Regions from separate parts of the Nocardia sp. NPDC052316 genome, predicted to be linked through region 1. Evidence: riboswitches for the same ligand, from Rfam matches in the RefSeq annotation. Region 1 holds a riboswitch; the other holds the start of a gene.
What was found. A riboswitch is a leader RNA that binds a small molecule or an ion and turns the genes downstream of it on or off. The one in region 1 is predicted to bind cobalamin.

Region 1 (4,956 bases):
TGGTGGCCTTCACGGCGCCGCAACTGTCGTGGCCGAGCACCACGATCAGCGGCACGTCGAGCACCTGCACCCCGTACTCGATCGAGCCGAGCACGGAACTGTCGACGACATGGCCCGCGGTGCGCACCACGAACATGTCGCCGAGTCCCTGATCGAAGATCAGCTCGGCGGCGACTCGCGAGTCACCGCAACCGAAGAGGATCGCGGACGGATGCTGGCCGGCGACGAGCTTGGCTCGGTCGTTGGCGCCCTGGCTAGGATGCAGCAGCGCACCGGAGACGAAACGGTCGTTGCCTTCACGCAAAGACTTCCAGGCACTGACCGGATTGGAATCAGGCATACCGATCATTGTGCACAAGGCTCGTGTTACCAGCCAGTTCGTTTGGTTACAGGTCGGCAAATACCGACCGGCAGCAGTAGGACAGGAACAGTGAGGAAAGCACCGAACAGCATCGATGCGGACGTGTTGCTCGACTGGTACGCCGAGACCGCACGCGACCTTCCGTGGCGTCGCGCCGAGGTCACCGCGTGGCAGATCCTGATGAGCGAGATCATGCTGCAGCAGACGCCGGTGGTCCGGGTCGAGCCGATCTGGCGCGAGTGGGTGGCGCGCTGGCCGGTGCCGTCGGCGATGGCGGCCTCCTCGCAGGCGGAGGTGTTGCGCGCCTGGGGCAAGCTCGGCTATCCGCGCCGCGCGCTGCGGCTGCACGAGTGCGCCAGGGTGCTCGCGGCCGAGCACGGCGACGAGGTGCCCGCCGATGTCGAGGTGTTGCTGAGCCTGCCCGGCATCGGGGCATACACCGCGCGGGCGGTCGCGTGTTTCGCCTACGGACAACGGGTTCCGGTGGTCGACACCAATGTGCGCCGGGTGGTCGCCCGTGCCGTGCACGGGCGAGCAGAGGCCGGTAACCCGTCCTCGCGCGACCTGCCGGAGACCGAAGCCCTACTGCCGCAACAGATCGACCGCGCCGCGGTGTTCTCGGCCGCGCTGATGGAGCTGGGCGCGACCGTGTGCACCGCCCGCACACCGGACTGCGCGCGCTGCCCGCTGCCGAGCTGCGCGTGGGTCACCGCGGGCCGTCCGGTCTCCGAAATCGTGCGCCGCACACAGAAATACGAGGGCACCGACCGCCAAGCCCGCGGGCGCCTGCTCGACGTGCTGCGCGGCGCGACCGGCCCGGTGGAACGGGTGCGGCTGGATCTGGCGTGGCCGCGCGACCCGGGCCAGCGGGCCCGTGCCCTGGACTCACTGCTGGTCGACGGGTTGATCGAGCAGACCGTCGATGGCCTGTTCGCCCTCGCGGGCGAAGGCGGCATCGGCGCCTGACCGGGTGCGCCGCGCTAGAGGTTCAGGACGCGGCGCAGAAAACGTTCGACCTCGGCGCGGTAGTGCTCGGGCTGGTCGTCGTGCACGAGATGCGCTGCGCCGGCGACGAGTACGTGCTCGGCGTCGGGATGGATCTCGGCCATCCGCCGCATCTGGCCGGGCGGGGTGATGGTGTGCTCGCCCTCCAGCAGCAGGGCGGGCACGCGGATGGCGTGCCACTGCGGCCAGAAGTCGCGACCGCCCCACTCCTCGGAGATGTCGCGGAAGGTCGCGACCGAGCCGTGCAGCCGGTAGCCGTCCGGACCGTGCTCGAACGAGTTCAGGAAGTACCGCCCGGCGACCGGCCCGAAGAACTTCAGTACCGCCGCCGCGTCCGGAAACGGCTGCGGCCACGCCTCGATCATCGCCGCCCAGTTCGCCGCCGTGCGGCCGGTGAAGTCCGGGGCGATGTCCTCGATCACCAGTGCGCGCACCCGCTGCGGGTGCGTCGCGGCGAAGACCCAGCCGTGCAGCGCGCCCATCGAATGCCCGATCACCACCATGGGCTCGGCGATGCCCGCGGTCGCGGCGGCCAGGTCGGCGACGAAGGCCTCGGTGGTCAACTCGGCAGGAGCCGGTCTGCCGTGGCCCGCGGCATCGAAGGTGTAGACGTGGCCGTAGTCGCGCAGCCAGTCCAGTTGGTCGTGCCAGGTCCGGGCGCTGCCCATCAGCCCGTGCAGCAGCAGGATCGGTACCCCCGCTCCGCCTTCGTCGTGCAACACCCCGCCGATTCTGCCGGGCTCGCGCGTGGCGTGCGCACTGCCCCCGATACGGCCCATATCGAGTGGCCGCTCGCTGGTCGTATTGTCGAGGCCATGGCTGTAGTGAAGATCAACGCGATCGAGGTTCCCGAGGGCGCAGGCCCCGAGTTGGAGAAGCGGTTCGCCCACCGTGCGCACGCGGTCGAGGGTTCGCCCGGCTTCCTCGGCTTCCAGTTGCTCCGGCCGGTCGCCGGCGAGAACCGGTACTTCGTTGTCACCCAGTGGGATTCGGAGGAGTCGTTCGCGGCCTGGCGGGACGGGCCCGCGCGCGAGGCGCACGCGGGCGAGCGGCAGAAGCCGGTCTCCACGGGTGCCTCGCTGCTCGAATTCGAGGTGGTTCTCGACGTGGCCGCGAAGCCGGCGAGCTGACGTAGTTCAGGATGGCCGGGCGGGCCGACCTGCCCGGCGACTCGCCCGACGACGGGGCGCGGTCCGCGCTGGTCATATTGACGTCGGGTGCCTCCAGGTGTCACAGTTCGAAGGACAAAACGCGAGGGTGATGCGGTAATCCGGTGAGATTCCGGAGCGGTCGCGCCACTGTGTTCCATGCATCGAGCCCCTGGGTGCCGGACAGCCAGACACCGGCACTCTCGCCCCCATCGACGGGACGCGCATCCCTAGGAGGACTCGCATGGCTATCGCGCATTCGCCGAGCCGGGCAACCGATTCACTCGCCACTGTGCTCGTCACGGTAGGTGTCGTTCTTCTCGCACTGCTCACCCTGTACCTGGTCGGTTTCGATCAGGGCGTCATCTCGCGCAGCGGGATGTACCTGCACGAGCTGATGCACGACGGACGCCACCTGCTGGGACTGCCGTGCCACTGAGTCCACCCACCCCGCCGACTCCATCGTCTGCCCTCCCCCTGATCGGTTCGCTCAGGACCCTCCTGCTGCGCGGACTTCTAGCGGGCCTCATCGCGGGCCTGCTGGCCGCATCGGTCGGCTACTTCGTCGGCGAGCCGAAGGTCGACGCCGCCATCGCCATCGAGGAAGCCGGTTCCGCCGCGGGTCACCCGCACGGCGCGGAACCGGAGGCGAGCGGCGGACATTCGCACGGCGACGAGGAAGAACCACTGGTCAGCCGCGCCGGGCAGAAGGCGGGACAGTTCCTCGCCCTCGGCCTGGCCGGCCTGGCGCTCGGCGCGATCTTCGCCTCGGTCGCGCATTTCGCGCGGCGCCACACGACGTTGTCCGGGCCGGCACTCGCACTCGTACTAGGCCTCGGCGGCTGGGCCGCGGTCGTCGCGGTGCCGTTCTTCAAGTATCCGGCGAACCCACCTGCGGTCGGTGATCCGGACACGATCAACCAGCGCACCCTGCTGTGGTTGGCGGCAGTACTGCTCGGCCTGGTGGCGGTCGGTGTGGGCGGGTACGTCTACAAGGTGCTGCGCGGGCGGTTGGGCATGCTGCGGCTGATCGCCGGGGTCGCCGCGTTCGTCCTCGTCACGGCGGTGGGCTACATCCTGCTGCCCGGCGTCGACGAGGTGAAGGCGGACTTCCCGGCCACCCTGCTGTGGCAGTTCCGGGTGGCGTCGCTGGCCCAGACCGCGACGCTGTGGGCCTGCCTGGCCCTCGGCTTCGCCGCGCTCACCGAATTCGCCACGCGCACTGATACTCCGGTACGAGAGTCGATCGCTACCGCAGGCTGATCCACATCCGGAAGACGAGGGGCAGTGTCGGTGTCATGACCGACACCGCCCTTTCGCTGTGGCCCGCATCGCTTCGTTCGGGTGCGCCCGTGCAGCCGCCACGCGCCATCCGTATCGCCTACCTCGGCATGGCCGTCGCACTGCTCGCCGGAGTCGCCGAGGGGATTGTTCGGGCCGCCGCTGTGCTCGAACGCCAGGAGGCGGACCTGGCCGGCCTGGCGACCGGTCTCGCCGTGCGGCTCGGCATCTACCTGGTCGTGCTGATGGTCACCGTCCGGATGACGCACGGCGCCCGCTGGGCGCGGCTGGTACTGACCTTCGGCATCGGCGTGATCGGCCTGCTGTCACTGGTCATCGAACCGCTGGCCGCGCTGCTGTCCGCCGACGAGTTCGGCGACCTGTTCGCGAACATCACCGTCGAATCCGCGACCGTCGGCCTGTTCCGCGCGATCCACATCGCCGCGGTCCTGGTCGCCATCCCGGCGATGTACCACCCCGAAGCCCGTCGCTTCTTTCGCCGGGCCTGAACATCGCATAACCCCATGGCTTTTCGCACACCCGCCGGTGTGCGAAAAACCATGTGGCGGTGCGAGTGACAACTACGCCAGGGCTGCGTCGAGCGAGATGTGGTCGACGCCCGCGAGCGCCTTGCTGACCGGGCAGCCCGCCTTGGCCGCCTCCGCCGCGGCGGCGAAGGCATCGGCGTCGATACCGGAGACCTTGCCGCGGACGGTCAGCTTGATGCCGGAAATCCGGAAGCCACCGGCAGGGTCGGGGCCGAGGGTCACGTCGGCGGTGACGTCCAGGCTCTCCGGGGTGCCGCCCGCATTGCCGATCTGCGCCGAGAGCGCCATCGCGTAGCAGGAGGAGTGCGCGGCCGCGATGAGCTCCTCGGGGCTGGTGGTCCCGTCGGCCTCGTCGGCGGAGCGCTTGGGGAACGACACGTCGTACTTGCCGACCCCGGAGCTGGCCAGCTCGACCTGCCCGGACCCCTCCTGCAGAGAACCGGTCCAAGCGGTACGCGCGGTACGTGTAGGCATTAAATCCCTTTCACTGGTAAGCAATTTTCGATGCAGCCCCCGAGCTTAGCCAGCCCGCCGCCGCACGTCTCGGGGTCAGACTAGAGCGCCGCATTAGCAACCTTCACGACGCGGTACAGCAGCGCTCCGTCCCCGTCGG
Region 2 (4,956 bases), on a different contig from region 1:
AGCGTGGCGGTAATCCGTTCGGTGAGAGCCTCGTCCAGGACTCCGGTGAGGGTGCCGCCCAGCGCGAGATAGGCTCGATCAGCCGTGTGCGCGGGTAGCGCAGTCGGGTGTGTTCCCGCTCTTGTCCACTGCCGCAAGTAATTCGGGCTCACGGGGACGCTACGCGCGAGGAAGGGCACGCAGGCGTAATCGACGGGGGCCCCGTCGCGCGGCACGCTCGCTCGGCCGGCGCAACCGAGGTAGTCCACGGTAAGTGGGGAATGGTCCATGATGGCGGAACCTCTCAAAATCGCCGAGAAATGTGGTCCCCTCCCCCGTCACGTGCCGATGGGAGGGGACCACGGGTCGATCACTGCGTGCGGCTAGACCAGGTTGCCGTGGCTCACCAGATCAGGCACGCCGCGGAAGAGGATCGTGGTGTGGTCCTCGACCGCGCCCAGGCAGATCACCAGGGGCTCGATGTAAGGCATCTTCGTCATTTTTGTCACCTCCTTTCCTTTATGTCGTTCTCTCGTGGTCTTGGGCAGCGCAATACGCACGGCCAGGGACTGGTCGAATTGTGCGGGAATTCTCATGACAACGAGACGGTGCGCAACAATGTTTCAGCTGCGGTGAATCAACCCCAATGCATACCGACCGCTCGAATTCGTAAGGTGCCCAATGCGATGCGGCGATCCAAATATTCGACATATGGGGACATGACTCCACCTAAATACACAGAGGTGGTCGACTGCTGGGACCAGGCAGCGGACTTCGGTGCCCCGCAATACTTCTCGGCGTCGAGTCTGATTCGGGACTGGGGCTGGTAGGTCACAACCATAGTCCCCCACCGCCTTTGCGTCGACCCCTACTGCGCACTTGAATTGCGCCGAATTGGTAAGCACGCCGAATGAATTTATCCGACCGGGCGATGCCGACTGGTCGGCAGGTATGGTCGCGCTCAATTATCCACGGATGAAGATATTCACAATGGAAGTTAGACGCACCCGCCCGACCGAGCGCAATGACCCGCGGTGCCGTAGTCACGCGGGGCTCGGCCGCCTGCCGGAGCGCGGGCGTGGTGCCACGCACTCATCGGCAGGTCGGCGTCGTGCACACTGCTCAACACAGCTGTCCAACGAGATCGTCCTCGGCCGCGACCAATTCTCGGTGAGGAGGGAACGAACTCCTCAGTTGGTCGGCTGCGGACTGAGGGTGACACTGAATTTGTTCTCCACCGTCTGCTGCCAATCCCGTTCGCACTGATCGATTTTCGACTGATCGTTACCGGCGTCGTTCACACAGTCGGTGAACTCGTCACCGCCGGTGTAAGTGAAAAGCGCGAAACCGACCGCGATGGCGATCGCCGTCACGACCAATGCAATTATGCTCAACACCAAGCCCGTTATCGCCATGGCGGAACCCTCGGCCGCTCCCTTGCGAGCCCGTGCCGCGGCGATGATGCCGATGACGAGCCCGGCGAGGCCGAACAAGATGCCACCGATCACGGTCCAGAAGGTGAGCAGCGCGAGGATGCCCAGCACCAGCGCGGCAATGGCGAGGCCCTTGCCCGGCCGCCGATGAGAACCAGGGACCGGCGGCGGGTACTGGCCCGGCGCCGTATAACCGGGGGGAAATTCCTCCGTCATAGCTGTCCTTTCTTGGCTTCGATTTACACTGCGCCCGTTCGATGGCCTATCGAATGCTAATGACATTCGAGCCGAGCGCACGCGTGCCACACGCAGCCTTATCGAAAAGAATGGTCAGTGACGTGTGCTGGATGCCGCCGATCAGGTCGGCTCGGCAACGAGGTGAAGATAGGCAGTGTCGAGCGGGATGTCGACTGCGTACCAGGCGGCCGGTCGCTCGTCGTCGCGGGGACACCAGGCACACGCGATGCACAGCCGGGCTGCTTCCCCGGCGGCCAGGCCGGGCAGATGCCACGCGATCGAGGCCGAATCCGGGTAGCGCACAACGCATTCGGTGGTGGTGTCGGCCACGCCGGTCGGCACCAGGTGCGCCCAGCGGGAGGGCATCAGCCGGCCATCCGCGGCCTGCATGGCGAGCAGCTCCGCATCGGGACCGCCGATCGACACCATGAAGTGCTCGTTCTCTACGCTCACCGCCGCGAGGCATTCGGCGGAGTCCTGGCCGCCATAGGCGTCGGCGGGCAGGTCGGTCAGCGCGGCCGAGACGATCAGTCCGGACACCTCCGCGCACGCCTGCACCTGCCAGATCCCGGCCCACACCGGGACCGGTGCGCCGCCGTCCCATGGCTTGACGTCGATGCCGCCGAGCAACAGGTCGACCGTAGCGGTTCGGTGCTGCCACCGATGCAGATGCGAGCCATTCGCCAACCGCCATAGGGTATTCGACTCGGCCGGTAGCACGTCCGCCGCGAGCGTGACGGAGAACTCGACGGTGCCGAGGGGCGTATCGATCACCGCTGGGCGACGGTCCGCCTGGGTCAGGCGGTCGGTGGGAAGCATCCGACCATCATCCAGGGTTGCCGGCCCGCGCATCCCCGGATACCCGAACGTACCGCAATCCGACTGCTCGTCGGCGTCCAGCATCGCAGACGGTATGGTCTGAATCCGGCGTAGGGAACACCGGTGCGAATCCGGGGCTGTCCCGCAACTGTCACCGAGGAGCGATCCGCCGATTCATGGTCACGGCCTACCCAGGCTGGAAGACCGGCGGGAAGCGTTGATCCGGGAGCCAGGATACCTGCGCCGTGGTACACGGGATCTCACCCCACGAGGATGGCAATGGACAAGTACACAGCGGTGCGGCCCGGGCTCGGTCGCCGTTCCTTTCTGCTCGGGAGTGCGGGTGCGCTCGCGATGGGCGGGCTGCTCGCGGGTTGCGGCACCGACGGCGGCCCGGCGGCCCCGGATGGACCGCCACGGCCCGGCGGGCGCCTGCGGTCGGTGATCGCGGGGCGCTCGGCGAGCGCGGATGTGCTCGACCCGCACGAGGCCGGTAGTTCGGCGGGTGGCGCGGTGTCGAAGAACGTCTGGGACAAGCTTGTCGCGTACAACAACGATCTGACGCTGCGCTATCGGCTCGCGGAGTCGTTGGAGCCCAATGCCGATGGCAGTCAGTGGCGGATCACGCTGCGCCGGGGCGTGGTGTTCAGCGACGGCTCGTCGCTGACGGCCCGGGACGTGCTGTGGAGTTTCGAGCGGATGCTCGACCCGGCCAAGAAGTCCTCCGGCGATCTCGCCAACATCGATATGTCACGCACCCGCGCGGACGGCGATCTGGGCGTGCTGGTGACGATGAAAACGCCGCTGGCCGACTTCGGTTCGGTACTGGCGGGCTGGTATTGCTACATCGTGAAGGACGGTACCGGCACCATCGACGGGTCGTCGCTGCCGGTCGGCACCGGCCCGTTCGCGCTGGCGCGGTGGTCGCCCGGTGACCGAACCCTGTTGCGGCGCAACGATCGATACTGGGACGGTCGCCCCCTGCTCGACGAGGTGGAGATCATCCAGATCGCGGAGACCGAGGCCAGGGTCAACGCCTTCCTGTCCGGCGAAGCCGATGTGGTGCACGAGATCTCGTACCTGCAGGCGCGCACTCTGGAGCGCGACCCTGGTACCACCGTGGTGGTCCCGCCCGCCGGCCTGATGGGCGCGTTCCAGATGCGCGTGGACACACCGCCGTTCGACGATGTGCGGGTCAGGCAGGCCATGCGTCTCGCGGTAAACCGTCAGGCCATGGTCGACTCGGTGTATTACGGCTACGCCGAGCTCGGCAACGACGTCTACGGCAAGGGCGCACCGTTCTATCACGACGGTCTGCCACAGCGGACCTACGACCCGCGGCGCGCGCGAGAGCTGTTGCGGGAGGCGGGCAAAGAGAACCTGACGGTCACGCTGCCGACCGCCGACGGCTCGCCGGGCATGCTCGACTCCGCGACCTTGTTCGCCGAGCACGCGAAGGCCGCCGGGATCGACATCCGGCTCGAATCGGTGCCTGCGGACACCTACTTCTCCCAGGTCAGCGGTAAAGCCGCACTGTCGCACATCGGTTGGTGGAACTACAGTCTCGACTACTTCTACGGCCAGACCATGACCAGCGCCTCCCCCAGCAACGGCACCGGCTGGCGGCGGCCAGGGTGGGACGCGAAGTTCGCCGAGGCCCGCGCCGCGATGGACCCGCAGCGCCGCCGCGCGCTGTATCGGGAACTCCAGGAAGAACTCTGGAACGAGGGCGGGTACATCCTGCACAGCTTCGCCAAACGGCCCGACGCGGCGAAGAATCACGTGCGCGGCGTACGCAACGGGGTGCCCGGCACCGACGACTGGGCCAACTACGCCACCACCTGGCTGGCGACGTAGCAGCGCCGTGATCGCCTATATCGCACGGCGAGTCGGCGGTGGGATCGGTGTGCTCTTCGCCGTCGCGCTCGTGGTTTTCTGCCTGTTCGAAGCGCTGGACTCGGACGCGGCAACGGTGCTGCTGTCCCGCGACGGCGGCGGTGACCCCACGCCCGAGCAGTTGACCGCGCTGCGCGCCGAGCTCGGACTGGACCGGCCTGCACCGGTGCGCTTCGCCGAGTGGCTGTTCGCCTTCCTGCACGGCGATTTCGGCCATTCGCTGATCTCGGGGCGCCCGGTGAGTGATGTGCTGCTCGGCCGCGCGACCAACAGTGTCACCCTCGCGCTGCTCACCGCCGCGCTGTTGATCCCGCTGGCGATCGTGCTCGGACTGGTGGCGGGAGCCCGCGCCGGGACCCGGACCGACCGGGTGATCAGCGCCGTCGCGCTGGCGGCGGAATCGGTGCCGTCCTTCGTGTTCGGTGTGCTGCTGGTGGCGACGGTGTCGCTGTCGCTGCACCTCTTGCCCGCCGTCTCGCTGCTGCCGACCGGCGCGACCGCGTGGCAACGGCCGGAGATCCTGGTGCTGCCGGTGACCTGTCTGCTGATCGGGCTGGCACCGCATCCGGTGCGGATGGTGCGGGCGCAGACC

Region 2: it holds a riboswitch for cobalamin, as region 1 does, so the genes downstream of both, ACIHA7_RS33100 (ABC transporter substrate-binding protein) here and ACIHA7_RS27815 (CbtB-domain containing protein) in region 1, are expected to answer to the same signal.

The regions. Positions count from the first base shown of each region.
Region 1 covers NZ_JBIUBB010000006.1:7,322-12,277, reverse strand. Annotated here, with positions in the region: gene ACIHA7_RS27835 (carbonic anhydrase) at 1-340, opposite strand, end outside; gene ACIHA7_RS27830 (A/G-specific adenine glycosylase) at 431-1,327, shown strand; gene ACIHA7_RS27825 (alpha/beta fold hydrolase) at 1,342-2,088, opposite strand; gene mhuD (mycobilin-forming heme oxygenase MhuD) at 2,182-2,496, shown strand; cobalamin riboswitch at 2,567-2,732, shown strand; gene ACIHA7_RS27815 (CbtB-domain containing protein) at 2,759-2,953, shown strand; gene ACIHA7_RS27810 (CbtA family protein) at 2,944-3,777, shown strand; gene ACIHA7_RS27805 (hypothetical protein) at 3,813-4,304, shown strand; gene ACIHA7_RS27800 (OsmC family peroxiredoxin) at 4,377-4,817, opposite strand.
Region 2 covers NZ_JBIUBB010000007.1:337,826-342,781, forward strand. Annotated here, with positions in the region: gene ACIHA7_RS33085 (asparagine synthase-related protein) at 1-269, opposite strand, end outside; gene ACIHA7_RS33090 (DUF4190 domain-containing protein) at 1,170-1,628, opposite strand; gene ACIHA7_RS33095 (hypothetical protein) at 1,770-2,468, opposite strand; cobalamin riboswitch at 2,525-2,729, shown strand; gene ACIHA7_RS33100 (ABC transporter substrate-binding protein) at 2,748-4,325, shown strand; gene ACIHA7_RS33105 (ABC transporter permease) at 4,333-4,956, shown strand, end outside.